Regions from separate parts of the Pseudomonas sp. CF161 genome, predicted to be linked through region 2. Evidence: predicted binding sites of a transcription regulator. Region 2 holds the regulator's gene; each other region holds the start of a gene.

Region 1 (9,464 bases), on a different contig from region 2:
TATTGCAGCGCTTCCGCCAGGTGCTCGCGGCTGATCTGTTCGCGTTGCTCGAGGTCGGCCAGGGTCCGGGCGACCTTGAGCAGGCGGTGCGCGGCGCGCAGCGACAGGGTCAAGCGTTCGCAGGCGTTCTCCAGCCAATGCTCGTCGGCTGTGGATAACGTGCAGTGCGCGCGCAGCCCCGGCAAATCGAGAAAGGCGTTGGCGCAACCCTGGCGTTGCTGCTGGCATGCCCGGGCCTGGGCCACGAGGGCGGCGGCGTGGGCCGTGTCTGACCCGGGCTGCGGGGTGGGGTTCAAGGCGGTGGTTTCCCGGGCGACGGTCAGGTGCAGGTCAATTCGGTCGAGCAGCGGGCCCGAGAGCTTGTTGCGATAACGCTGGATCTGCTCCGGGGTACAGCGACAGCGGCCGCTGGGTTCGCCCAGGTAGCCGCAGGGGCAGGGGTTCATCGCCGCCACCAGCTGAAAGCGCGCCGGAAAATGCACCCGATCCCGGGCGCGAGCGATCACGATCTCGCCCGATTCCAGCGGTTCTCGCAGCACCTCCAACACTTTGCGGTCGAATTCCGGCAGTTCATCGAGAAACAGCACGCCGTGATGGGCCAGGGTGATTTCTCCGGGTTGCGGTTTCGAGCCGCCACCCACCAGGGCCGGGCCGGAGGCGGAGTGGTGCGGTTGGCGAAACGGTCGTTGTGGCCAGTGGCACAAGGGGATGTGGCTGGCGACCGACTGAATCGCCGCCACTTCCAGGGCCTCCTGTTCCTGCAGCGGTGGCAGCAGGCCGGGCAGGCGGCTGGCAAGCAGGGTCTTGCCGGTGCCTGGCGGGCCGCTGAACAGCAGGTTATGGGCGCCTGCCGCCGCCACCAGCAGCGCCCGTTTGGCCGCCAGCTGGCCCTGGACTTCATTCAGGTCGGGGTAGGGGCGGTCCGCTTGCAGCAAACCATTGGACACAAAGGGCTCGATCGGCGCATGGCCATTGAAATGCGCCACCGCCTCAAGCAAATGGTCGACCGCGATCACTTTCAGGCCCGATGCCAGGCAGGCTTCTTCGGCATTCGCCCGCGGCACCACCAGCGTGCGTCCGGCACTGCGCGCGGCCAGGGCTGCCGGAAGCACGCCGCGCACCGCACGCACGGCGCCGGATAACGCCAGCTCACCCAGGCATTCGACTTCATCCAGCGCCAGGCTGGGCACCTGCACGCTGGCGGCGAGAATGCCCAGGGCGATGGCCAAGTCGAAGCGTCCGCCGTCCTTGGGCAGGTCGGCCGGTGCCAGGTTGAGGGTGATGCGCCGTGCCGGAAAGTTGAAACCCGAGTTGATGATCGCGCTGCGCACCCGGTCTTTGCTTTCCTTGACCGCGGCTTCCGGCAGCCCCACCAGGGTCAGCGCGGGCAGGCCGTTGGCCAGGTGCACTTCGACGCTGACCGCCGGTGCCTGCACGCCGACCTGAGCGCGGCTGTGGATGATCGCCAGAGACATGGGCCCTTCCTTGGTGAAGCCCATGCCGCGTCCTGCGGCGGGCGTTACAAGGATAGTTGGCGTGGCACCGACGGCAGCCGGGCAATGGGCACAGGATGTGTCATTCCGGTGGCTAGTCGCCCCTGACCTGCACCTGGTCGGGTTCCTGGGTTCCCACGCAGCCGGTCATTCGCTCGGCGGGTTGAGCCGGGCTTCGAGTTCGCTGACTTTGGCTTCAAGGCTTTCGAGGCGGGCGCGGGTGCGGGCCAGCACCACCATCTGGCTGTCGAATTCTTCGCGACTGACCAGGTCCAGTTTGCTGAAGCCGCTTTGCAGCAGAGCCTTGAACTGGCTTTCGATTTCATTGCGAGGCAGCGGGGTGTCGCCGCTGAACAGGCGGGAAGCGTGGCCGCTCAGGGCGTCGAGAAGGTCTTTGGGCGCGAGCATGGGAAGGTCCTGAAAACTGATGGCGCGCAGTGTATCACGCAGCATTCGCGGGCACGGACGAGGGCAGGCACGCACGTTTTTCGCGCATGGCGCCGCGCGGCGACGCACCGTTTTTGTGCGTATCTGCGGCGGTGATGGCGAGCTGATACTGGCGATCGCCGGCAAGGGGTTGAAATCAGGGGTTTTTCAGGAGCTGGCAAGGTTTCTGCTTAGGAGCTGATGACCCATGCACTGATGCAGTCGCTGTGACGAATGCAGTGCGGCAGACGCAGCGGGAAGTGTTTCGTCAGGAGCAGTTAGCTGGTGTCGGTCTGGCAGCGCAAGGCCGACGATGCGTTACAAAGCCAGGCACTGCGCTTAGACTTGAGTCGGGTTTGTTTTCCTGGGGCAAGTCCACCAATTCGGGAGAGAGTTTTCATGAAGCTAGTCACTGCCATCATCAAGCCGTTCAAGTTGGACGACGTGCGCGAGTCGCTGTCCGAGATCGGCGTGCAGGGCATTACCGTTACTGAGGTCAAAGGCTTCGGTCGGCAGAAGGGCCACACCGAGCTGTATCGCGGCGCGGAATACGTGGTCGATTTCCTGCCCAAGGTGAAGATTGATGTCGCCATTGACGACAAGGATCTTGACCGGGTTATCGAGGCGATAACCAAGGCGGCCAACACCGGCAAGATCGGTGACGGCAAGATCTTCGTGGTCAATCTGGAACAGGCTATTCGCATCCGTACCGGCGAAACCGATACCGACGCAATCTAAGCCGCCAAACCCCAACGCCCCAGGAGAAAACAATATGACTCTGCGTAAATTCGCAGGGCTAGGAGCCCTGTTGTCCCTCGTAATGCCCAGCCTGGCCATGGCGGCAGACGAAGTGGCGGCTCCAGTCCTCAACTCCGGCGACACCGCCTGGATGCTCACCTCGACGGCCCTGGTGCTGTTCATGACCATTCCCGGCCTCGCGCTGTTCTACGGCGGCATGGTGCGTTCGAAAAACATTCTGTCGGTGCTGATGCAGTGCTTCGCCATTACCGGCCTGATCAGCATCCTGTGGGTCATCTACGGCTACAGCATTGCCTTCGATACCACGGGCATGGAACAAGGCGTCGTCAACTTCAACTCGTTCTTCGGCGGCATGGGCAAGGCGTTCCTCGCCGGTGTCACCCCGTCCAGCATCACCGGGCCTGCGGCGCTGTTCCCTGAAGCGGTGTTCATCACCTTCCAGATGACCTTCGCGATCATCACCCCGGCGCTGATCGTCGGTGCTTTCGCCGAGCGCATGAAGTTCTCCGCGATGCTGATCTTCATGGGCATCTGGTTCACCCTGGTTTATGCACCGATTGCACACATGGTCTGGTCCGGTAATGGCGGCCTGATGTGGGACTGGGGCGTACTCGACTTCGCTGGCGGCACCGTGGTGCACATCAACGCCGGTGTGGCCGGCCTGATCGCCTGCCTGGTGCTGGGCAAGCGCAAAGGCTTCCCGACCACGCCGATGGCGCCGCACAACCTGGGTTACACCCTGATGGGCGCGGCCATGCTGTGGGTCGGCTGGTTCGGCTTCAACGCCGGCTCCGCTGCCGCCGCCAACGGCACCGCCGGCATGGCGATGCTCGTGACTCAGATCGCAACCGCTGCCGCCGCCCTGGGCTGGATGTTCGCCGAGTGGCTGACCCACGGTAAGCCAAGCGCCCTGGGTATCGCTTCGGGTGTGGTTGCAGGCCTGGTGGCCATCACTCCAGCCGCTGGCACCGTGGGCCCGATGGGCGCCCTGGTGATCGGCCTGGCCGCTGGCGTGGTGTGCTTCTTCTGCGCCACCAGCCTGAAACGCAAACTGGGCTACGACGACTCCCTGGACGCCTTCGGCGTGCACGGTATCGGCGGTATCCTCGGCGCGATCCTCACCGGTGTCTTCGCTGCTCCGTCGCTGGGTGGCTTCGGCACCGTGACCGACATCGCCGCACAGGTCTGGATCCAGTGCAAAGGCGTGGGCTTCACGGTGATCTACACCGCGATCGTCACCTTCATCATTCTCAAGGTGCTGGATGCCGTCATGGGCCTGCGCGTGACCGAGGAAGAAGAAGCGGTCGGCCTCGACCTGGCGCAACACAACGAGCGCGGCTACAACTTGTAGGTTCGCGAAAAAAAATGCCCGGCTTGCCGGGCATTTTTTTGCCCGGCGTTTGTCACTAACGCGAGGCTGAAAGGTTTTTTCCCCGGCGAGTCCAGGGGTTTGCCGGCGCTATTTTTCCCTGGCCAATTGCTTACAGCGCAGGGCGAGTATTAGGCGCTTTGTTTTTTCCCAGAGCGCGCTAGAATGCGCGCCGAATGTGCGGAGAACTGTATGTGGCAACAGACTCTGATTACCCTGCGGGCAAGGCCCCGAGGCTTTCACCTGGTAACGGACGAATTGCTCGCCGGCTTGCCTGAGTTGAAGGCCTGTCGGGTCGGTCTGTTGCATCTGTGGCTGCAGCATACCTCGGCCTCGTTGACCATCAACGAGAACGCCGATCCGGCGGTTCGACGTGACTTCGAGCGTTTTTTCAACGGGCTGGTGCCGCAAGGTATGGCCGGGTATGAACATAACGACGAAGGCGCGGACGACCTCCCGGCGCACTTCAAGGCCAGCCTGCTGGGCTGCCAACTGAGCTTGCCGGTATCGGCAGGGCGCTTGGCGCTAGGCAGCTGGCAAGGTGTTTATCTGGGCGAGCATCGAGATCATGGCGGTGCCCGTAAAGTCCTTGCCACCTTGCACGGTGATAAGGCATAAGCCGCTGGATACCAGCGGATGTTGATTTTTTTCCAGCGACCTTCGACAGTCGGCTCAGCTGGGCTATAACTAATCTGCTTTTCGCAAGTCATGAGGTAGAACATGAGCGACGATGATCTGGAAAACGACGACCTCGAAGTAGGCGACGAAGACGAAACCGAAGAAGGTCTTGAAGCGGCCGCCGATGACGTGGTCGAAGACGATGGTGGCGATGCTCCCGCGCCGACCGCCAAAGGCAAGGCCAAGGCTGCCGTATCGGTAGACGAGCTGCCGAGCGTCGAGGCCAAGAACAAAGAGCGTGATGCACTGGCGCGTGCCATGGAAGAGTTCCTGGCCCGTGGCGGTAAAGTGCAGGAAGTCGAGGCCAATGTGGTCGCTGACCCGCCCAAGAAGCCTGACAACAAGTACGGCAGCCGCCCTATCTAAGGCGCCTGCCCCGAAAAAAGCCCGCCGTCGCTGCGGGTTTTTTTTGGTGCTCAAAAAGTTGGGAGAAGCAGAGGCAGGCAGCGGCAAGCCGCAAGCTTGGAGCTTACCGCTTGCAGCTCAGATCTATTTCCAGCGGCCGAGGAGGGCGGGGAGTTCGGTCAGGCTGCGGATCTCGGCGTCGGGTGCGCGCTCGGCCTCCCAGGTTTTGCCGCCGGGATTGAACCAGATGGCCCGCAAGCCGGCCTGTTGGGCGCCGGCGATGTCGTCGCCGGGGTGGTCGCCGATGTGCACGGCGCTGTCCGCTGTCGCACCGCCACGCTGCAGGGCCTCGTGGAACAGGCGCGCATCGGGCTTGGCGATGCCGATGTCTTCGGCGCACAAGGCGAAGGTGAAGTAGTCCGCCAGGCCCAGGCGGCGCACGTCGGCATTGCCGTTGGTGACCACGCCCAGGGCGAAATGGTTGGCCAGGGCTTCCAGGGTCGGCACGACTTCGGGAAAGATCTGCAGCTGGTGCCGGGCGTGCAGGAACACCTCAAAACTCTGATCGGCCAGTTGATTGGCCTGGGCCTGGTCGTACCCGGCTTCTTCCAGGGCATGAAACAGCACGCGCCGGCGCAGGGCGCTGATGCGGTGCTTGAGGCTCGGATCCTGGCCCAGCACCCGTTCGCGAATGGCCCACAGATGCTCCACCGGCACACCGCCCAGGTTGGGCGCGTGTTCGGTCAGCCACTGGCGCAGGGTGGCTTCGGCGCTGACGATCACTGGCGCGGTATCCCACAGGGTGTCGTCGAGGTCGAAGGTGATCAGCTTGATGGTCATTGCTCACCGCCTTTGGTGCGTTTGGCCCGAGGATGGGCGCTGTCGTAGACCGACGCCAGGTGCTGGAAGTCCAGGTGGGTGTAGATCTGCGTGGTCTTGATGTCCGAGTGGCCCAGCAGCTCCTGCACCGCGCGCAGGTCCTGGGAAGACTCCAGCATATGGCTGGCGAACGAGTGCCGCAGCATGTGCGGGTGCAGGTTCTGCCCCAGTTCGCGCTCGCCCGCGGCCTTGACCCGGAGCTGGATCGCCCGCGGGCCAAGGCGCCGGCCCTTCTGGCTGACGAACACCGCATCGTCCGCCGGATTGCTCAGGGCCCGCAGGGGCAACCACAACTGCAGCGCCTCGCGGGCCTTTTTGCCCACCGGCAGGACCCGGGTCTTGCTGCCCTTGCCGTGCACCTGGACCAGGCCATCCGCCAGGTCCAACTGCTCCAGGTTGAGCCCGGTCAGCTCCGACAGGCGCAGGCCCGAGGAATAGAACAGCTCCAGGATCGCCTGGTCGCGGTGTGCCAGGAAGTCGTCCTCCACGGCGCCGTCCAGCAGTTGCAGGGCACGGTCGGTGTCCAGGGTCTTGGGCAGGCGACGTTCACCCTTGGGCGGCGCCAGGCCGTTGGCCGGGTCGTGGTTGCACAGGCCTTCACGGTTCAGATAGTGGTAGAGGCCGCGCACCGCCGACAGCAGGCGCGCCAGGCTGCGGGATGATTGTCCCTGCTGATGCAGGCGCGCGACCATGCTGCGCAGGGCCTGGATATCGAGTGTCGCCCAACTGGCGACCTGCTGCTTGGCGCACAGGGCCAGCACTTTGTTCAGGTCACGGCGGTAGGCTTCCAGGGTATGGGGCGACACCTGGCGCTCACTGCGCAGGTGCTCGCAGTAGGCGTCCAGCTGCCGTTCCATGCTCAGCGTACCGAGCGCAGCGAGTGGGTGAAGCGTGGCAGGAGTCGGCCCAGGACTTCGGCGATATAACTCAGAAACAGTGTGCCCACCGAGCTCTTGTAGTGCTGCGGGTCACGGCTGGCGATGGCCAGTACGCCGTGCACGCCCTGATGGGCAATGGCGACCACGGCGGTGGAGCCGATCTGCTTGCGCTGTTCTTCGCCGAACAGGAAGTCCAGCTCATGCTCGCGCAGGCTGCCGCTGACGCTCTTGCCCTCGGTGAGCAGGCCGCCAATGGCGGTCTGGGCCTCGCCGGCACTGACCCAGCGCCCCACCGGCATGGCGTTGTCGCCAAACAGGATCAGGCTGACAAAGGGCACCTGGAAGTCCTGGCGCAGGCTGTCTTCGACACTCATCACCAGGTCTTCGAGGCTGGTGGCATCCATCAGCGCCAGAATCAGGCGGCGGGTCTTTTCGAACAGTCGGTCGTTGTCGCGCGCCACGTCCATCAACTGCGAGAGGCGGTGGCGCATCTCGATGTTGCGTTCGCGCAGGATCTTCATCTGCCGCTCCACCAGCGAGATGGTGTCGCCACGCTGGTGGGGAATACGCAGGGCCGGGAGCAGTTCTTCGTGTTCGACGAAGAAATCCGGATGAGCCTCAAGGTAGGCGGCAATGGCCGCTGCCTCCAGGCTTTCGGAAGGGGATTCGTCGGGCTTTTCGGCTGGAACCTGAGGCTGGTCGGTCATGGGGTTCGCTCACTCATAGACGCACTTGTCCTTCGTATACGCGTACTGCCGGGCCGGTCATCATCACCGGTTGGCCTGGGCCTGCCCATTCGATGGACAGGCGCCCGCCTGGCAGGTCGATCAATAGCGGCGAATCCATCCACCCCTGGCTGATCGCGGCCACTGCGGCTGCGCAAGCTCCGGTGCCGCAAGCCTGGGTTTCCCCGGCCCCACGTTCCCAGACCCGCAGCTGCGCGCGCTGGCGGTCGATGACCTGGAGAAAACCGACATTGACCCGGGCCGGAAAGCGCGGGTGATGTTCGATTTTCGGGCCCAGCTCGTGCACCGGCGCGTTGTTGATATTGTCGACTCGCAGCACCGCGTGGGGGTTGCCCATGGACACGGCGGCCAGCTCGATCTGTTGGCCATCGACGTCGAGCGGGTAGCTCAAGGTCTGGGCCGGCGCGTCAAAGGGGATCTCGGCCGGAACCAGGCGCGGGGCGCCCATGTTGACGCTGATCTGCCCGTCGTTGCGGATATCCAGCTCGATGATGCCGCTCTTGGTCTCGACCCGGATCTGGCGCTTGGTGGTCAGGCGCTTGTCCAGGACAAAGCGCGCGAAGCAGCGGGCACCGTTGCCGCACTGCTCCACTTCGGAGCCGTCGGAGTTGAAGATCCGGTAACGGAAGTCCACATCCGGGTTGCTCGGTGCTTCGACAATCAGCAACTGGTCAAAACCGACACCGGTGTGGCGGTCGCCCCATTGCTTGGCGTGTTTGGGCAGAATGTGCGCGTGCTGGCTGACCAGGTCGAGAACCATGAAGTCATTGCCCAGGCCGTGCATCTTGGTAAAACGCAGCAGCATGGCTTACTCCGGCAGCAGGCTTTCGCCAGCAAACAACTCGGCTACCGTCTCGCGGCGACGCACTTCAACAGCCTGCTCACCATCGACCAACACTTCGGCGGCGCGGCCGCGGGTGTTGTAGTTGGAGCTCATGACGAAACCGTAGGCCCCGGCGGAATGCACGGCCAGCAGGTCGCCTTCCTCCAGCGCCAACTGGCGTTCCTTGGCCAGGAAGTCCCCGGTCTCGCAGATCGGGCCGACGATGTCGTAGGTCCGCGGCTCGGCATCCCGAGGGCGCACGGCCGTGACGTCCATCCAGGCCTGGTACAGCGCCGGGCGGATCAGGTCGTTCATGGCGGCATCGACGATGGCGAAGTCTTTGTGTTCGGTGTGCTTGAGGTATTCGACCTGGGTCAGCAGGACCCCGGCGTTGGCGACAATGAAGCGTCCGGGTTCGAACACCAGGGCCAGGTCGCGGCCGTCGAGGCGCTCGCGCACGGCCTTGACGTAGTCGGCAGCCAGCGGTGGTTCTTCATCGCGATAACGCACGCCCAGGCCGCCACCGAGATCGATGTGGCGCAGGTAGATCCCGCAGTCGCCGAGGCGATCCACCAGGTCCAGCAGGCGGTCGAGGGCGTCGATGAAGGGCGCCAGGGTAGTCAGTTGCGAACCGATATGGCAGTCGACACCCACCACTTCCAGGTTCGGCAGTTGTGCGGCGCGGACATACACGTCTTCGGCGTCGGCGATGGCGATGCCGAACTTGTTTTCCTTGAGACCGGTGGAGATGTACGGGTGGGTGCCGGCATCCACATCCGGGTTGACCCGCAACGATACCGGGGCCCGCACACCCAGCTCGGCGGCCACGACCTGCAGGCGCTCCAGCTCGTCGGTGGACTCGACGTTGAAGCAGTGCACCCCGACTTCCAGGGCGCGGCGCATGTCTTCGCGGCTTTTGCCGACACCGGAGAAGACGATTTTGTCGGCGCTGCCGCCGGCGGCCAGAACCCGCTCCAGCTCGCCACGGGACACAATGTCGAAACCGGCGCCCAGGCGCGCCAGGACGTTCAGAACACCAAGGTTGGAGTTGGCTTTTACCGCAAAGCA
Region 2 (9,464 bases):
AACAAGCCATTGAACAGGCCCTGGCCTGTGAAGCGGCGGCCTTTGCTGCCGACAGCCGGATCAAGAATGCCGATGGCACCACCTTGAGTACCCATCAAGGCTGCCGCGTGTATGGCAACAGCCATGGGTTTGTCGGCGGTTACGCCTCGACCCGTCACAGCTTGAGCTGCGTGATGATCGCTGAAGCCGATGGCCAGATGCAGCGCGACTACTGGTACGACGTGAGCCGCCAGGGCGAATTGCTGGCTGACCCAGTCAGCATCGGCCAGCGCGCAGCGCAACGGGCCGCGAGCCGCCTGGGTGCGCGCCCGGTCCCGACCTGTGAAGTGCCGGTGCTGTTCTCCGCGGAGCTGGCCGGCGGCCTGTTCGGCAGTTTCCTGGGGGCGATTTCCGGGGGCAATCTGTACCGCAAGTCGTCGTTCCTCGAAGGTGCCCTGGGCCAGCAGCTGTTCCCGCAGTGGCTGACCATCGATGAGCGGCCGCACCTGATGCGCGCCATGGGCAGCTCGGCGTTCGACGGCGATGGCCTGGCCACCTATGCCAAGCCGTTCGTTCAGGACGGCGAACTGGTGTCCTACATCCTCGGCACCTATTCCGGTCGCAAGCTCGGCCTGCCCAGCACCGCCAACGCCGGCGGCGTGCACAACCTCTTCATCACCCATGGCGATGAAGACCAGGCGGCGCTGCTGCGGCGCATGGGGCGTGGGTTGTTGGTGACCGAACTGATGGGGCACGGCCTGAACATGGTCACCGGCGACTACTCCCGTGGCGCGGCCGGGTTCTGGGTCGAGAACGGCGAGATCCAGTTCGCGGTCCAGGAAGTGACCATTGCCGGCAACATGCGTGACATGTTCAAGCAGATCGTCGCCGTAGGTAACGATCTGGAGCTGCGCAGCAACATCCGCACCGGCTCGGTATTGATCGAACGCATGACCGTCGCCGGCAGCTAAACGCTCCTGCTGTAACCGAAACGCGCCTTCCTTTACGGGATGGCGCGTTTTTTTTGCTCGGGATTTGCCGGTGACCTGCGCTGTGAATTGCGGCATGTGGCTGCCACCCATCGCGGCGGATTCTGCAATGGCCGAAGCGACCGCGCTTGTTTTGATTCTCAATATCATTTAATAATAAATCTCATTTCTGAATGAGCCCAGGTCATGAGTTCTGCCTTGCATGAGCAGCCTTACCTCGAAAGCTGGCGCTGGATGAGCCGCCAGATCCGTTGCGCCCTCGATCCGGACGAGCCGCGTCTGATCGAGCATTACCTGGCCGAAGGGCGCTATCTGGCCTGTTGCACGGCTACCTCGCCCTGGACCGTGGCCGAAACTTCTTTGCGGCTCCTGCTCGACACCGCCGCCGATACGGCCTTGCCCTGGCACTGGCGCAGCCAGTGTATGGACCAGGCCTGGCGGCCGTTGCGCGACCTGGAGCGCCTGTCCCTGTGCAAATGCCGGCTCAAGCGCTGGCAAAGCTATGCCTGGCAGTTGGCGACCTGCTCGCTGCAGCCTTCCATCCCTCTGAATGAACTGGTGCAAGGATTTCCCGATGAGTAATACCCGTATCGAACGCGACAGCATGGGCGAGTTGCAGGTCCCGGAGCAGGCGCTGTATGGCGCCCAGACCCAGCGCGCGGTGGATAACTTTCCGATCAGCCACCAACGCATGCCGGCGCAGTTCATTCGCGCCCTGATCCTGGCCAAGGCCGCAGCGGCCCAGGCCAACGTCGAGCTCGAGCAAATCAGCCCAGCCCAGGGCAAGGCCATCGTCGACGCCGCCCAAGGCTTGCTGGAAGGCGATTACATGCAGCATTTCCCGGTGGATATCTTCCAGACCGGCTCCGGCACCAGTTCCAACATGAACGCCAACGAAGTGATCGCGACGCTGGCCAGCCGCCTGCTGGGTGAGCCGGTCAACCCCAATGACCACGTGAACTGCGGGCAGAGCAGCAACGACATCATCCCCACCACCATCCATGTCAGCGCGGCACTGACCCTGCATGAGCAACTGCTGCCGGCGCTGCTGCACCTGGTGCAGGTCATCGAGCGTAAGGCCGTGGAGGTGCACCCGTTCATCAAGACTGGCCGCACCCACCTGATGGACGCCATGCCGGTGCGCATGAGCCAGGTCCTGGAAGGGTGGGCGCAGCAACTCAAGGCCAATATCGGCCACCTGCAGGACTTGCTGCCAAGCCTGCAAGCCCTGGCCCAGGGCGGCACTGCCGTCGGCACCGGGATCAACGCCCATCCGCAATTTGCCGCGCGCTTCAGCCAGCAACTGAGCAAGCTGACCCAGGTGCAATTCACTCCGGGTAAGAACCTGTTCGCCCTGATCGGCTCCCAGGACACCGCCGTTGCGGTTTCCGGTCAGCTCAAGGCGGTTGCCGTGTCCCTGATGAAAATTGCCAACGACCTGCGTTGGATGAACTCGGGCCCCCTGGCCGGCCTCGGTGAGATCGAGCTGGAAGCCTTGCAGCCGGGCAGTTCGATCATGCCGGGCAAGGTCAATCCGGTGATTCCTGAAGCCACGGCCATGGTGGCGGCGCAAGTAATCGGCAACGACTCGGTGATTACCGTCGCCGGCCAGTCGGGCAACTTCGAGTTGAACGTGATGCTGCCGATCATTGCGCAAAACCTGCTGAGCAGCATCGAGTTGATGGCCAATGCCAGCCGCTTGCTGGCGGACAAGGCCATCGCCAGCTTCAAGGTCAACGAGGCCAAAATCAAAGAGGCGTTGGCGCGCAACCCGATCCTGGTCACTGCGCTGAACCCGATCATCGGTTACCAGAAGGCCGCCGAGATCGCCAAGACCGCTTACAAGCAAGGGCGCCCGGTCATCGACGTGGCGCTTGAACACACCGACCTGTCGCGCAGCCAACTGGAAGTTCTGCTGGATCCGGAAAAGCTCACCGCGGGCGGCGTTTAACTCCCCCCGTCACTGCTTTGGAGGCTCACCATGGAGCACTGGAAACGCACGATCGAAAGGGCCAATCGCTTCTTCACCCAAGGCGATCTGGTGGACGCTCGCGAGTATTACCTGCAGGCGCTGGCCCTGGCCCAGGTGTTGTTCGAGCGTTGGTCGAATGCCGACGAAGCGGTGGCGGCCTGCGTCATTTCCCATCACAACCTGGCGGATCTGCACCTGCGCCTGAACCAGCCGGAGGAGAGCGCGGAGTACCTGTGCGCCATTCATCAGCGGCTGTTGCAGACCATGCAGGATGCTCGCCTGGCCCCGGCCTTGCGCGAGGCGGCATTGCGCCAGAGCAGCAAGACCTATGTCGAGCTGCTCAATTTCATCAGCGAGCACGGCGAATACCCGCGCACCCACCGCTTGCTGGAGAGCAACGTCGCGCAATTGGCTTCTGGCCCCGCGACCTCGAACGGCCCTTATTACGGAGTACATTGATATGTCTTTTACCTTGCCTGCCTTGCCCTACGCCTATGACGCCCTGGAACCGCATATCGATGCGCAGACCATGGAAATCCACTACACCAAGCACCACCAGACCTACATCAACAACCTCAACGCGGCTGTCGAAGGCACCGAGTGGGCCGACTGGTCGGTAGAAAAGCTGGTGGCCAGCGTTCAGCAGTTGCCGGAAAAACTGCGCGCCGCGGTGATCAACCAGGGCGGCGGGCATGCCAACCACTCGTTGTTCTGGGCGGTCATGGCGCCCAATGGCGGTGGCAAGCCGGAGGGCGACCTGGGGCGTGCAATCGACGAGCAGTTGGGTGGCTTCGAGAGTTTCAAGGAAGCCTTCACCAAAGCCGCACTGACCCGCTTCGGCAGCGGTTGGGCCTGGCTCAGCGTGACGCCGCAAAAGACCCTGGTGGTAGAGAGCAGCGGTAACCAGGACAGCCCGCTGATGAACGGCAACACGCCGATCCTCGGCCTGGACGTGTGGGAGCACGCCTACTACCTGCGCTATCAGAACCGTCGTCCGGAATACATCAACGCGTTCTACAACGTCGTCCATTGGCCGGAAGTCGCCCAGCGCTACCAGGCCGCGCTGGTTTGAACCCTCACTATAAAAAGACCTAAGGCCGACTATGGGCACTGAAACACTGGCGATCAGCAGCGTGCGAATGTTTCGTTATGCGTTTGGTTCGTTGTTGCTGTTGGCGGGTACCGCATTGCTGGTGGCCAAGGGCCTGAGCTGGCTGGATCTGGAACCGAAACTGTTGCGGGCTCTGGAAGGCGGGGCGCTCTGCGCCCTGGGTACGGCACTGGGGGCGGTCCCGGTGCTGGTCATCCGCAAGATGCCCCAGGCCCTCAATGACACGCTGCTGGGTTTCGGTGCCGGGGTGATGCTTGCGGCGACGGCGTTTTCCCTGATTGTGCCGGGAATTGCCGCCGCCACGAGCCTCGGCTTGTCGCCCTGGGGCGCCAGCGGGCTGATTAGCCTGGGCATCATGCTCGGTGCCTTCGGCCTGTTTCTGGTGGACCGCAAGGTGTCGGGGGCCAGCCCGGAAATGCTGGTTGGCACACCGGGGCATCCGGTGATTCCTCCGCGTATCTGGCTGTTTGTGTTCGCGATCATCGCCCATAACATCCCGGAAGGCATGGCGGTGGGGGTGTCTGCCGGTGGCGGCATGCCCGACGCCGACAGCCTGGCCATGGGCATCGCCCTGCAGGACGTGCCGGAAGGCCTGGTCATCGCGCTGGTGCTGGCGGGGGCCGGAATGTCGCGGGTCAAGGCATTCCTGATTGGCGCCGCCTCGGGCCTGGTCGAACCGGTGTTTGCCTTGCTCTGCGCCTGGCTGGTGAGCCTGGCCGAGATTCTGTTGCCCCTGGGCCTGGCGCTGGCCGCAGGCGCCATGTTGCTGGTGGTGACCCACGAGGTGATTCCCGAGTCGCGGCGCAACGGTCACGAGAAGCTCGCGAGCCTTGGGCTGTGCATCGGTTTCTGTCTGATGATGGTGATGGATACGGCGCTGGCCTAGCGAGCCAAATAGCGGCCTGGCCTGGTGCGCGTCGGCTGGACAGTCGACGCGCCGAGGGCGTTGCTTACTCGCCTTCGTCGAAATAATTGTTGATCAATGCCACCAGCGCATCCAGCGCTTCCTGCTCTTGCTCGCCTTCGGTTTTCAGATGAATGCGGGTGCCTTTGCCTGCAGCCAACATCATCATCGCCATGATGCTTTTACCGTCGACCATGGACTCGGGAGTCCTGCCCGCTCTGATCTGGCACTGAAACTGGCCGGCCACACCGACAAATTTTGCAGAAGCCCGGGCATGCAAGCCCAGTTTGTTGATGATTTCAATTTCCAGAGCAGGCATCGCGGTGGTGGTCCTTTCAGCTAAGGTCGCGGTGGCGAACCTGGACGTTCTTTAGGGATTGTTGCAGGACCTGGCCCAGGCGTTCGGTCAGGTAGACCGAGCGGTGATGCCCGCCCGTGCAGCCAATGGCAATAGTGACGTAAGCGCGGTTGCTGGCGGCAAAGCGCGGCAACCATTTGAGCAGGTAGCTGGAGATGTCCTGGAACATGTCTTCGACATCGGGCTGTGCGGCCAGGTAATCGGCTACAGGCTGGTCCAGCCCTGACTGGTCTCGCAGTTCGGGCTTCCAGTAGGGGTTGGGCAGGCAGCGCACGTCGAACACCAGGTCGGCATCCACCGGCATGCCCCGCTTGAAGCCAAAGGACTCCACCAGAAACGCGGTGCCCGGCTCCGGCTGGTTCAGCAGGCGCAACTTGATGGTGTCGCGCAGCTGATACAGGTTCAGATTGGTGGTGTTGATGGTCAGGTCGGCCAGGTCGACGATCGGGCCCAGGAGCTGGGTTTCGTCCTGGATGGCCTCGGCCAGTGAGCGATTGGCGCTGCTCAGCGGGTGGCGGCGACGGGTTTCCGAGAACCGTTTGAGCAGGGTCTCCTCGTCGGCGTCCAGGTACAGCACATCGCACTGGATGTGCCGGCTGCGCACTTCTTCCAACAGCTCGGGGAAGCGTGACAGATGGCTTGGCAGGTTGCGCGCATCGATCGAGACCGCCACCAGCGGTTGCGCCAGTTCGGTGTGGATCAATGCACGCTCGGCCAACTCCGGCAGCAAGCCTGCCGGCAAGTTGTCGATGCAGTAGTAACCGTTATCCTCCAGGACAGCGAGGGCGGTACTTTTACCGGAGCCGGAGCGGCCGCTGACAATGATCAAGCGCATGGTTACTGACCGTTCTGCTCGTCCAGGACTACCTGATACAGGGCTTGGTTGCTGTCGGCGCTGCGCAGCCTGTCACGCACTTCCTTGCGATCAAGCATGCTGGCGATCTGCCGCAGCAGTTCCAGGTGCGCATCGGTAGCAGCTTCGGGGACCAGCAGTACGAACAGCAGGTCGACCGGCGCGCCGTCGATGGCGTCGAAATCTATGGGGGCGTCCAGGTGCATTAACGCACTGATGGGCGACTCGCAGCCTTTGAGGCGGCAATGTGGAATGGCGATGCCGTTGCCAAAACCGGTGGAACCGAGTTTTTCACGGGCAATCAGGCTCTCGAAGACATCCTGCATCTCCAGATCCGGCACTTCGCGGCTGATCAGGTTGGCAATTTGTTCGAGAGCGCGTTTTTTACTGCCGCCCGGCACGTTCACGAGGGAACGGCCGGGGGTCAGGATACTTTCAAGTCGGATCATGGGAGGGGAGTGTTAGCGACCCGTGCCTTGGAGAAGGTGGAGTTGCTTTTCCTTATGCTTTTTCAGTTGGCGGTCCAGCTTATCCGTGAGCAGGTCGATCGCGGCATACATATCGTCATGTTCTGCATTGGCGACAACCTCCCCACCGTGGATGTGCAGGGTGGCTTCGATTTTCTGCTTCAGTTTCTCGACAGCCATCGTTACCTGCACATTGGTAATCTTGTCAAAGTGCCGCTCCAGTCGGTCGAGTTTTTCGCCGATGTAAGCGCGCAGGGGCTCGGTCACTTCCAGTTGGTGTCCACTGATGTTGACTTGCATACAGCTTCTCCTTCGTTGCCAGTGCATAAAGCGGCAGGCTGGGTTGCCTGCCACTGGAACGCTGTGGCGAGCCCGGCGGTTACATCAACCGCTTCCGTTCGCTGGAAGGCGCGATCCCGAGGGATTCGCGGTACTTGGCGACGGTACGACGGGCTACCTGAATGCCTTGTGCCTCCAGTAAACCAGCGATCTTGCTGTCACTCAACGGCTTTTTCTGATTTTCCGCGGCCACCAGTTTTTTGATGATCGCGCGAATCGCCGTGGACGAGCATTCACCGCCTTCGGAGGTACTTACGTGGCTGGAGAAAAAGTATTTCAGTTCATAAATACCCCGTGGGGTATGCATGAATTTTTGCGTGGTCACCCGGGAAATCGTCGATTCGTGCATGCCCACCGCTTCGGCGATGTCGTGCAGGACCAACGGCTTCATCGCTTCGTCGCCGTACTCGAGGAAGCCGCGCTGATGCTCGACGATCTGGGTCGCGACTTTCATCAGGGTTTCGTTGCGGCTTTGCAGGCTCTTGATGAACCAGCGGGCCTCTTGCAGCTGATTGCGCATGAAGGTGTTGTCGGCGCTGCTGTCGGCACGGCGCACGAAGCCTGCGTACTGCGGGTTGACCCGCAGGCGCGGCACCGATTCCTGATTCAGCTCGACCAGCCAGCGCTCGTTGTCCTTGCGCACGATCACGTCAGGGACCACGTACTCGGCCTCGGCAGACTCGATCTGCGAGCCGGGGCGCGGGTTCAGGCTCTGTACCAGTTCGATGACCTGGCGCAGCTCGTCTTCCTTGAGCTTCATGCGGCGCATCAGCTGGCTGTAGTCGCGGCTGCCCAGCAGGTCGATGTAGTCGCTGACCAGGCGCTGCGCCTCGCTCAGCCAAGGGGTCTTGGCTGGCAGCTGGCGCAGTTGCAGCAACAGGCACTCACCCAGGGTGCGTGCACCGATGCCGGCCGGCTCGAATTGCTGGATGCGGTGCAGGACGGCTTCGATCTCGTCCAGTTCGATGTCCAGCTCCGGATCGAAGGCTTCGAGGATTTCCTCGAGGGTTTCGTCCAGGTAGCCCTGATTGTTGATGCAGTCGATCAGGGTCACGGCAATCAGGCGGTCGGTGTCGGACATCGGCGCCAGGTTCAGTTGCCACAGCAGGTGGCTCTGCAGGCTTTCGCCGGCGGAGGTGCGGGTGGTGAAGTCCCACTCGTCGTCATCGTTGCTGGGCAGGCTGCTGGCGCTGGTCTGGTAGACGTCTTCCCAGGCGGTATCCACCGGCAATTCGTTGGGAATGCGCTCGTTCCATTCGCCGTCCTCGAGGTTGTCCACCGTGGGGGCGGTTTCCTGGTAGGAGGGTTCCTGGATGTCGGTGTTGGGTTTTTGCTCGGCGTTGTCGGCCAGAGGGTCGGTGTTGTCGAAGTCGTCGCCTTCTTCCTGGCGTTCGAGCATCGGATTGGACTCCAAGGCCTCCTGGATTTCCTGTTGCAGGTCCAGGGTCGACAATTGGAGCAGGCGGATGGCCTGTTGCAGCTGCGGTGTCATCGTCAGCTGCTGGCCCATTCTCAGGACTAGCGATGGTTTCATGGCAGGGGCTTAACACCTTATTCGCCGGCGCACATGCGCCATCCACTACAGGGCGCGTGAGCGCCAAACATAAGCAAATTATATGCCTGAAACTGAAGTGTTTGCCTAGAGCGCGGTAACAATAAAATTTGTAGGGATTTATTGAAGGTGGCGCTCTGGCGACTAGCCAAACACCTCAGTGCTTACAGGCGGAACTCATGGCCCAGATACACTTCCTTGACCAATTCGTTGGCCAGGATGGTTTCGGGCGTGCCCTCGGCGATCAGTTGACCGTCGTTGACGATGTAGGCTGTTTCGCAGATATCGAGGGTTTCCCGGACATTGTGGTCGGTGATCAGTACACCAATGCCCTTGGCCTTGAGGTGATGAATGATCTGCTTGATGTCGCCGACCGAGATCGGGTCCACGCCGGCGAAAGGTTCGTCGAGCAGGATGAATTTCGGCGATGTGGCCAGGGCGCGGGCGATTTCCACTCGGCGGCGTTCACCACCGGACAGGCTCATGCCGAGGTTGTCGCGAATGTGGTGGATGTGGAATTCCTGGAGCAGGCTTTCCAGTTCCTTGCGGCGACCGGCCTTGTCGAGCTCCTTGCGGGTCTCGAGGATGGCCATGATGTTGTCAGCGACCGACAGCTTGCGAAAGATCGACGCTTCCTGGGGCAGGTAGCCGATGCCGGCACGGGCGCGGCCGTGCATGGGCTGGTGGCTGACGTCGAGGTCGTCGATCAGCACGCGCCCCTGATCGGCCTGGACCAGGCCGACGATCATGTAGAAGCAGGTGGTCTTGCCGGCGCCGTTGGGGCCGAGCAGGCCGACGATCTGACCGCTGTCGATGGACAGACTGACGTCACGCACGACCTGACGGCTCTTGTAGCTCTTGGCCAGATGCTGAGCTTTCAGAGTTGCCATTACTGGGCCTTTTGCTCGTCAGTTTTCTTTTTCGGCTGGATGACCATGTC
Region 3 (9,464 bases), on a different contig from region 2:
CCCAGGCCGATGGTCACTGCCAGCACCACCACCAGGAGCATCCACGGCCGAAAGGGCCGGCGCTCGACACGGTGTTGGGTCAGTTGCAGATACTCTTCGACATGTTTTTGGTCGTCGGGGTTCAGGCGGCTGCTCATAAAGGCCTCGTCAGGTAGACGTTGCGAAATGTGGGGAAGCTACAGCTCCAGCCAAAGGTTTGCAGGGCCCCTGGGAACAGGCGCATGCCGCAGGGCGCCAGGTTCTCACAGGCTGATCCCGACGTCGAACAGGATGCTGCGTCCCAGGTTGCTGCGTAAAAAGTCCGGTGCGTCGGGGTGGGCAAACAGGACCCGGGCGAAGGTCGGGCCGACCAGCGACAGCGAGCGCCAGCCTTGGCGCAGATACTCGGTGGGCGGTGGGAAGTGGCTGTTGAGGTCCAGCACCTCGCGCTTGAGGCTGGCGAAGGCAATGATGTCCAGCTCGCCCAGGTCCATGCCGCGTTCTTTATAGTTGTGGGCTTTCTTGCGCAGGGTGGGCGCCAGGCGCAGCAGCAGTTCGCTGGCCGGAATACGCTTGGGCTTGGCTTCGCGGCGCACCAGTTGGCTCAGGGAGAATGCGCTGCGGCGTCGTTGCAGTTCGTCCCGCCATTCGTCGTTGAGGCGCCGGCCTTCGTCGAGGACGAAAAACACCTCGAAGCTGGCCTCGCGAAACAGTACGTCCGGCGGTTCCTGCCCGGCAGGGGTGAACTCGTCGGCGCGGTAACTGATGTTCAAGCCTTGCAGCAGGCGTTGGCAGACCCAACGCTCACGCTCCCATTTGCGGGCATTGGACAGGAACGCATTGGCTTGTTCGGCCTGAATGGTGAGCAGGCGCAAGTAATCTGAGTCATCCATAGGCCAAGCTTAGCGTTCAAACGCCGATTGCTGAAAGGTTCGTTTGACTGGAGGGCGGCGAAGGGCGGTGTAGACTGCTGGCCTGAATCATGTGCGATGCCCTGAGGAGAGAATGCGGTGAAGTATGGCGTGATGCTGTTGCTGAGTGTGCTGTGCCTGGGGGCGCAGGCGACTGAAATCGGGGAGCGCCTGGCGCCCTGGACCCTGCTCGACCAGTTCGATCAACCCTACAGCCTGGATCAGCAGACCAGCACCTTGCTGGTGGCGCGTGGCATGGACGCGGCCAAGCTGGTCAAGGCCGCGCTGGAAGACCGCCCCAAGGGCTATCTGGAGGCGCGACATACGGTATTTGTTGCAGATATCCAGCGCATGCCGACGCTGATCGCGAAAATGTTCGCGGTCCCGGCCATGCGCGATTACTCCTACCGGGTTCTGCTCGACCGCGAAGGGCGAGTCGCACCGCGTTATCCCGGCGCCGAAAATAAGGTCTTGTGGTTGCAGCTCAATCAAGGGCAGCTGGTTGCGCAACGTGAGTACGCCACCGCGGCCGAACTGCGCGAGGCGCTGGAGCAACTACAGCCATGATCAGTGCGGCCGTGCTGTCGGCGCCGACCCTGGTGGTCGGCTGGCTGCTGTATGTGCCGGTGTTGCTCTGGGCGATAGCGCGGTCGCCCTGGGTCGAGTTGTTCTCCGACCGTCGACGTCAGCATTTGCTGTTTGGCACGGTGTTCGCGCTGTTTATGTTGTGGCTGGTGCGTCGGGACTTCGACACCGGCGTGTCTTATCACTTTATCGGCATGACCGCCGTGACCCTGCTCCTGGACTGGCCGCTGGCAGTGGTCGGCGGGTTGGTGGCCCAGTTGGGGCTGGTGCTGCTGGGGCGTCAGGACCTGGCTGCCATGGGGGTCAACGGAGCGTTGCTGATTCTGTTGCCGGTGCTGGTCACCGAATGTTGCGCGATCCTGGTGGAGCGGGCGCAACCGCGTAATCCCTTTGTGTACATCTTTTGCTCCGGCTTTTTTGCTGCGGCACTCTCGGCCTTGCTGTGCCTGTTGGTCGGGTTGGGTTTGCTGTGGTTCGACGAGCGTTTTGCCATGCCTGAGTGGCTGGAAGATTTCATCGGTTACCTTTGGCTGATCATTTTCCCCGAGGCCTTTATCAACGGCATGGTGATCAGTGCGCTGGTGGTGTTCTGCCCCGAGTGGCTGGAAACCTTCAACCGCACTCGCTACCTCTCGGCGCCGTGGAAGGACGACGATCCACGTTCTTGATCCATATCAATTACCTCGGCCAGGCACCGTCTCATGCTCTGGAAAATTTCTGGAGTACGGTCATGAGTGTCTACGAATGGGCAAGGCAGGAAATGCGCAAGAATCTGGAACAGGCCCAGGAGCAGGGCTTTGAGCCGGGACTGAGCCTGCGTGCCCTGCTCAGCGCGGTGGTGCAGCAGAGCAAGAGCGTACGCAGTATTGAGGATCTGGCCGACGAATTGCAGTTTCTCGCAGAGAACCTCGACGATCAGCAGGATTACGGGTTTATGCGTCCTTAGGACGATGCCGCCGAGGTTCAGTGGGCGCGGGGCGGCAGGTCTTCGGAGAACAATTCGTCTTCGGCGTCCGGGCTGACCGGGATCTTGTGTTCCTCGGACGCCCAGGCACCCAGGTCGATCAGTTTGCAACGGTCCGAGCAGAACGGCCGGTTGCTGTTCTCGGCGGTCCATTCAACGGGGGCGCCACAGGTTGGGCATTCTACGGTCAGGGGTTGGCTCATGACTGGCCTCCACGCAAAGTTAGATAAAAGTGGTGCAGGCGCTCGACCTCAGTGTGCAACCAGGCAAGGTCGCGGTCGTTGGCCAGCACATCGTCGGCATGGCGCAGGCGCTCTTCGCGGCTGGCCTGGGCCTGGAGAATCGCCTGGATCTGCTGTTCGCTGATCTGGTCGCGCTGCAGGGTGCGCTCGATTTGCAGTTGTTGCGGGACATCGATCACCAGCACCCGCTGAGTCATTGCCGCCTGGCCGGACTCGATCAGCAGCGGCGACACCAGGATTGCATAGGGCGATTGTGCACGCGCCAAGTGGGCGACGATTTCCTCGGCGATCAACGGGTGCAGCAGGGCTTCGAGCCAGCGTCGCTGCTCCGGAACTTCAAAAATCAGCTTGCGCAGGGCCGCTCGGTCCAGCTGGCCGTCAGCCTGCAGCACACCGGCGCCGAAATGTTCGGCGATGCGCGCCAGGGCCGGACGTCCAGGCTCCACCACCCAGCGGGCGGCGTGATCGGCGTCGACGACATGGATGCCCAGGTCGATAAAGTGTTGCGCCGCTGCGCTTTTGCCACTGCCGATGCCGCCGGTGAGGCCAAGAATCCAGGGTTTGGTTACAGGGTTAGTCATTGGAGCCCGACAAACTGCAAATAGAGGTCGGTTATTTGACCACCCCAGAGCAAGGCAATCCAGCCGGCAATTGCCAGAAAGGGCCCGAAGGGGATCGGGGTCGAGGTTTGCGCATTGCGCCGGCGCAGCATCAGCGCCCCGACCAAGGCTCCCACCAGCGAAGCCAGCATGATGGTCAGTGGCAGGCTCTGCCAGCCGCCCCAGGCACCAATCATGGCCAGCAGCTTGAAGTCGCCATGGCCGATGCCATCCTTGCCGGTCAGCAGCTTGAACAGCCAATACACCGACCACAGGCACAGGTAACCCAGTACCGCGCCCCACACGGCATCGTCCAGGCTGACGAACAGCCCGAAACTGTTGACGATCAGCCCCAGCCACAACAGGGGCAATACCAGCACGTCAGGCAGCAGTTGATGCTCGGCATCGATCAGGCTCAGCGCCAGCAGCCCCCAACTGAGCAGTAGCACCATGCCGGCCTGCCAGCCAAACCCGAAATGCCAGGCGATCACGGCCGACAACAGGCCGCAGGCCAGCTCGGTAAGCGGATAGCGTGGGCTGATCCTGGTCGTGCAGTGTGAGCAACGCCCCCGCAGCAGCAGGTAGCTGAGCAGCGGGATGTTCTCCCAGGCGCGGACCTGGTGGGCACAGTGCGGGCAGTGGGAGTGCGGCAACAGCAGGTTATAGGTCGGCGCCGACGACTGCTCGGGCAGGCCCAGAACCTCATGGGCCTGGGCCTGCCAGTCGCGCTGGAGCATCTTGGGCAGGCGCCAGGCCAGCACATTGAGAAAGCTGCCGATCAGCAGCCCGAGAATCAGCGCGGATAACACGAAGGCCAATGGATAGCTGGCCAGAACTTCAGTCAAAGACATGCTCAGATCGCTGTGCCGAGTTGAAAGATGGGCAGGTACATGGCCACCACCAGGCCGCCGACGATGCTGCCCAAAATCACCATGATAAAGGGCTCCATGAGACTGGTCAGGGTGTCGACCAGGTTGTCGACTTCGGCTTCATAGTAGGTCGCCACTTTTTCCAGCATGGAGTCCAGGGCGCCGGATTCTTCGCCGATCGCCGTCATCTGGATCGCCATAGTAGGGAACATTCCACAGGTGCGCATGGCGAAGTTCAGTTGCATACCGCTGGCCACATCTTCCTTGACCTGCTGCACCGCCTTTTTGAACTGACTGTTGCCGGTGGCGCCGGCGACCGAGTCCAGGGCCTGCACCAGGGGCACGCCAGCGGCAAAGGTGGTGGCCAGGGTCCGGGCGTAACGTGCCACCGCCGATTTGTACAACAGCGGCCCGGCCAGTGGCAGCTTCAGCAGGCTGATATCCAGCCAGTCGCGCAGCCCCCGGAAACGCCGATAGCCGTAGCGCGCCGCGAGCAACGCAAGGGCGCCAGCCAGCAGCATTTGCCACCAGCGCTCCTGCATAAACTGCGAGAGCCCGATGACCGCCTGGGTAAACGCCGGCAGCTGGGTATTCAGCCCGGCGAACATCGACTGAAATTGCGGCACCACCTTGACCAGCAAAATGCCGCTGACGATTAAGGCGACGCAGATGACCGCCAAGGGATAGGTCATGGCCTTCTTGATCCTGGCCTTGAGGCTTTCGCTTTTTTCCTTGTAGGTGGCTACCCGCTCCAGCAGGGTGTCCAGGGCGCCGGCTTGCTCGCCGGCATCCACCAGGTTGCAATACAGCTCGTCGAACTGCCGGGGATGTTTGCGCAGGGCCCCGGCAAAGCTGTTGCCGGCTTCGATTTCACGCTTGAGGGCGTGGATCAGGTTGCGCATGCGCGGCTTGTCGAAACCCTCGGCGATGATGTCGAACGACTGCAGCAGCGGCACCCCGGCTTTCATCATGGTTGCCATCTGCCGGGTGAACAGCACGATATCCCGCGCAACGATGGTTTTGCCGCTGCTGAACAGGGCCACGGGCTTTTTCCGCACCCGCCCCGGGTTGATTCCCTGCTGACGCAATTGCGCCTTGATCAGCGCCGGGTTGTGTCCGGTCAATTCGCCGCTCAGCTTGCGTCCGTTTCGGTCGCTGCCTTCCCAGGCGTAGACACTGACTCTTGCTGCTTTTACCGCCATGGTTCGGTCCTTGCTGGCGCCTTTGGACTATTCCGGGCCGCAGGCAATGGGTGTGACGCCTTTAAGGTCGCGCCGACCGCCTGATAGATCGTGATTGTCCCGGGATGTTCCTGAGCGCTGGGGAACGGCGCCTCCCTGGGCCGTTGTCCTGTGCAAGCCTAGCCAGCAAATACCCTCAGCCCCAGGCTGACGGCTGACGAAAATTGTCAGTTTGTGCGACTCCTTGTGATGAAAGCCATCGGCCACCTCTGCTGCAAGCCTTGATCTACGGGCTTTCAGGGGCTGGCACAGGCCATGCTTCAAGCACTTCAGGTCATGACATTCCCGTTCATGCTTGGAGCTTGTCCATGAAGAGTCAGAAGGGCTTTACCCTGATTGAATTGCTGGTGGTGGTCGCCATCATCGGCATCCTCGCCACTTTTGCCCTGCCGCTGTATTCCAAATACCAGGCTCGGGCCAAGGTGGTGGCGGCATTGGCCGAAGCCTCGGCGCTGAAGGTCAATTTCGAAGATCAGCTCAACCAGGGCAGTGACCCGACCCTTGAGCTGGTCGGCGGCACCGCCCTCACCACCAATTGCCGCATGACTGCCAGCGGCACGGCGGCCAGTGGCGAGGGCGTGATTGCCTGTACCATCCTCAACGCGCCGGGCCCGGTACTGAACCAGACCCTGACCCTGAGTCGTACCAACACGTCCGGGTGGTTGTGCAACACCACGGTAGGGGCGGATTACGCGCCCAAGGGTTGCACGGCCGGCGGTGCCTGACGTTTTGCCGGGACCGCACATGCCCCGCCAGCCGGGGCATGGCGCGCGCCAGGCCGGTCTTTGCGATACAGGTACGACCAGAATCCAGGTCGCAGGGAAAGTTTCGCGATTTCAGAAGGTTAAGGCTGGACGAGAAACCGCAACTTGCACGCAGATCCGCGGGGCGTCATGCAAATTGCATGATTCCGGATTTTTGCTGTTTTTATAACTTGTTGTTTTATAAGGTTTTTATCTGTTGTCAGAAGTTGGCACAGCGCCTGCAATATCTCTGGTAACCCTGTTGCCAGGACACGGCGCAGGCTTTCCAGAAAAACAGGAGTTACTCGTATGAAGAAGTTCGCTATCGCTGCCGCAACTGCTACCGCTCTGACCCTGACCATGGCCAACGCAGCATTTGCGCAGACCACTCAAAACACCCAGGCACCGATGGTTGTGGCTGCCGGTGAAGTGACCAAGGCTAAAGAAGCTACCTCCGATACCTGGATCACCACCAAAGTTAAAAGCGACCTGGTTACCGAAAAAGGCATCCCAGGCACCGACATCAAAGTCGAAACCAACAAAGGCGTAGTGTCGCTGTCGTCCACCGTCGCGGTGACCGATGCGCAGAAAGCCACTGCTGTTGCCATCACCAAGAAAATCAAAGGCGTTAAAGCGGTTTCCGCTGACGGCCTGAAAGCCGAGTAAGTGTTCTTGCCTGGACTGGGAGACGAGGTGTAAGGCGAGCTGAGCAACACGCCTGGCGCTTCCTGAAGGTTCATGCGGAAGACCACAAGGATGTGGTCATTACAGGCCCCGGCACATTGTGTCGGGGCCTGTTCTATTGCGCCGGGAAAAGACCGCGGCCTTCAGGCTGCGGTGCAGTCAGGGGTTATTCCGCATCCAGGTGCATCGGGGTGATCACTCGGCCATCGCTTTCTGCTTCACCGAGGTTGGCGTCGATGAAATAGACGCGGTCATCGGCCAGTTGGCCCTTGTCCACCAGGAAGTCCTTGATGCTGCTGGCGCGCTCCTGGCCCAGTTGGCGCAACAGTACATCGCTGCCACTCCAGAACTGGATCACCGCTTCACGCATTTTTGCGCTGCGTTCTTCCTTGCCCAGGTCCTTCCACTCGGCCGGCGGCTGGGTCTTGAGGCGCGTGCGATAAATGCCTTCGAGCAGCGGGCTCTTCTCACCGTCGGGTACTTGCAGCAGCGACGCTTGGGCGGGCACCTTGTCGCCACGACGCTGGAGCATCTTGTAGTAGTTGTACTGGTATTCCCGCTCCAGTCGTTGCTGGGCCAGCAGTGGGCCATCGCTGCTTTGCGCCGCAGTGCCTTCGATCTCCAGGCGCAGGGCCGGACGCTCTTTGAGTGCGTTGGCAAGTTTTACCAGCGCGGCTTCCGAGTCCTTGCCCAGGTCGCTTGAGCCAGGGGCGAACGACACACTGCCCAGGTCTTCCGCACCTCCGCCTGCGATCAGCCCGCCAATAAGTTTGAAGGGCGCAGCGGCAGCTTTGACGATCAGGTTACGCAGGGTCTGCCAGACAATCGGCATCACACTGAACTGTGGGTTATTGAGGTCGCCGGTCACGGGCAGCTCGATGGAAATCTTGCCATCGACGTCCTTGAGCAAGGCAATCGCCAGTTTCAGCGGCAGGCTCACGGCGTCCGGGCTGTCGACTTTTTCACCCAGTTGCAGCTGTTCGACCACCACCTTGTTTTCGGCCTTGAGCTGGCCGTTGGTGATCAGGTAATGCAGGTCGAGGTTGAGTCGGCCCTTGCGGATGCGGTAGCCGGCGAACTTGCCCGAGTAAGGGGTGAGGGTGGTCAACTCCACGCGCTTGAAGCTGGTGGCGATATCCAGCGCGGCCATGGGGTTGAACGGGTTGACGCTGCCCTTGATGGTGACCGGCGCATAACGATCGACCTTGCCCTTGATGTCGACACTGGCCGGTTTCGCCTGGCGACTGTCGATGGTGCCGATCTGCCCGTTGAGTTGTTGCACCGCGGTGGCGAAGTTGGGCGTCAGGCTGAAGTCGGCAAAGTTGGCCGAGCCGTCGTTGATGGCAATCGCACCGATGTGAATCCCCAGGGGCTTGTCCTTGCCGGGCGCGGGTTTGGCAGCAGGCTTGGCGCCGCTGTTGGCCGGTTGCGGGATCAGCAGGTCGTCGACGTTGGTGGTGCGGTCATCGTTGATCATGAACCGCGCATAAGGCTGGTACAGGTTGACCTTGTCGATCGACAGGCTGTCGCCGTGTTGATAGTTGAGACCTTCGACCACCACCTTTTGCCACTTCACGAAGTCGCGGGTTTTCAGGGTGTCGAGGGTGTGCAACTGGTTCACTTCGGCGCGGCCGGTGATGGCGAGTGTCAGCGGGTCGACTTTTTTCAGGTTGACCGCCAGGTCGCTGTCGAGCATGCCGCTGCGCAGTTCCAGGCGAATGAACGGGCTGATATAGGACTGCGCGACCCGCAGGTCGATATCCCGGGTCTGCACCTGGAGCTTGGCCGTGACCGGGTTCAGGTTGACCTCGCCGTTCGCTTGGAGCTTGCCCTGTTTACCCAGCCCGCTGTCGAGCTTGAGGGTGAAGGGCGACTGGTTGAGGCTGTCGAAATTCTGCAGGTCCAGGTTCAGCGGGCCGACTTCCAGGGCCACCGCAGGTTTGGCTTTGCGGTCCGCGAGGTGCACCTGGTAATTGCGCAGTTGCACATCCTTGAGCAGCACCTGCCAGGGTTTGCTCGGTGCTGCCGGCTGCGCCTTGGGGGTGTCGGCAGTCGCGGGCGCTGGGGCCGGTGCCGGTTTGGACGGTTGGCTGGCGAACAGTTTTTGCCAGTCCAGCTGGCCATCGGCTTCGAGGGCGGCCCAGGTTTCCAGTTTCTGGCTGCGGATTTTGCCGACCACCACTTGCTGCTTGGCCAGGTCTACCGTGGTTTCGCTGACCTCCAGGCGCTCCAGGCGGGCCAGGGGACGGCCGTCCGGGGCCTTGATGGCGAAGGGTGCGACGCTCAGCGACGTATCGCTGAGCAGCAACTCGGTTTCCTTGGACAGGTTGAGCTTGTAGTGCGTGCTGAGGTTGAGGATGCCGTCCTCGAGAACCAGCGGCACGGCGTCGCGCACGTAGGGCCACCAGACTTTCATCTTGCCGTCAGTGACCTTCAGGTTGCCCTCGGAAGTCAGCGGAATCAGGCTGAAGTTACCGGACCAATCGATCTGTCCGCCTTCGGGCCCGGCCGCGACCAGGGTCATGTCGGCGTTGTCATCGGGCAGGGTGCTGAGGTTCTTCAACTCGAAATCGAGTTTGTCGTACAGGAACTCGATCGGCTCGCTCGGGCGCAGGTCCTGGAAGTGCACATAACCGCTTGCCAGCTT

What was found. Region 2 encodes sigma-54, which starts transcription at its own class of promoters, with help from an activator protein. Its sites were predicted from a motif close to ANTGGCATNNANNTTGCTNT; they were not measured.
Region 1: a site for sigma-54 is predicted at 2,094-2,113, ahead of glnK (P-II family nitrogen regulator). Genes of this name have one in related genera too.
Region 3: a site for sigma-54 is predicted at 5,633-5,652, ahead of CF161_RS10100 (pilin). Genes of this name have one in related genera too.

Annotation. Positions count from the first base shown of each region.
Region 1 covers NZ_ATLP01000041.1:24,804-34,267, reverse strand. The annotation lists gene CF161_RS07640 (YifB family Mg chelatase-like AAA ATPase) at 1-1,475, opposite strand, end outside; gene CF161_RS07635 (accessory factor UbiK family protein) at 1,641-1,901, opposite strand; gene glnK (P-II family nitrogen regulator) at 2,319-2,657, shown strand; gene CF161_RS07625 (ammonium transporter) at 2,692-4,029, shown strand; gene CF161_RS07620 (secondary thiamine-phosphate synthase enzyme YjbQ) at 4,240-4,665, shown strand; gene sutA (transcriptional regulator SutA) at 4,768-5,091, shown strand; gene CF161_RS07610 (HAD family hydrolase) at 5,215-5,910, opposite strand; gene xerC (tyrosine recombinase XerC) at 5,907-6,806, opposite strand; gene CF161_RS07600 (DUF484 family protein) at 6,809-7,534, opposite strand; gene dapF (diaminopimelate epimerase) at 7,548-8,378, opposite strand; gene lysA (diaminopimelate decarboxylase) at 8,382-9,464, opposite strand, start outside.
Region 2 covers NZ_ATLP01000074.1:70,495-79,958, forward strand. The annotation lists gene pmbA (metalloprotease PmbA) at 1-950, shown strand, start outside; gene CF161_RS13445 (hypothetical protein) at 1,155-1,550, shown strand; gene CF161_RS13450 (aspartate ammonia-lyase) at 1,543-2,919, shown strand; gene CF161_RS13455 (hypothetical protein) at 2,950-3,399, shown strand; gene CF161_RS13460 (superoxide dismutase) at 3,401-4,012, shown strand; gene CF161_RS13465 (ZIP family metal transporter) at 4,044-4,937, shown strand; gene CF161_RS13470 (HPr family phosphocarrier protein) at 5,002-5,274, opposite strand; gene rapZ (RNase adapter RapZ) at 5,291-6,148, opposite strand; gene ptsN (PTS IIA-like nitrogen regulatory protein PtsN) at 6,151-6,615, opposite strand; gene hpf (ribosome hibernation-promoting factor, HPF/YfiA family) at 6,628-6,933, opposite strand; gene CF161_RS13490 (RNA polymerase factor sigma-54) at 7,013-8,506, opposite strand; gene lptB (LPS export ABC transporter ATP-binding protein) at 8,689-9,414, opposite strand; gene lptA (lipopolysaccharide transport periplasmic protein LptA) at 9,414-9,464, opposite strand, start outside.
Region 3 covers NZ_ATLP01000054.1:82,316-91,779, forward strand. The annotation lists gene CF161_RS10055 (DUF3094 domain-containing protein) at 1-137, opposite strand, end outside; gene CF161_RS10060 (DUF1780 domain-containing protein) at 243-872, opposite strand; gene CF161_RS10065 (hypothetical protein) at 990-1,457, shown strand; gene CF161_RS10070 (energy-coupling factor ABC transporter permease) at 1,454-2,143, shown strand; gene CF161_RS10075 (hypothetical protein) at 2,206-2,421, shown strand; gene yacG (DNA gyrase inhibitor YacG) at 2,439-2,642, opposite strand; gene coaE (dephospho-CoA kinase) at 2,639-3,262, opposite strand; gene CF161_RS10090 (A24 family peptidase) at 3,259-4,131, opposite strand; gene CF161_RS10095 (type II secretion system F family protein) at 4,134-5,351, opposite strand; gene CF161_RS10100 (pilin) at 5,699-6,115, shown strand; gene CF161_RS10105 (BON domain-containing protein) at 6,443-6,799, shown strand; gene CF161_RS10110 (DUF748 domain-containing protein) at 6,984-9,464, opposite strand, start outside.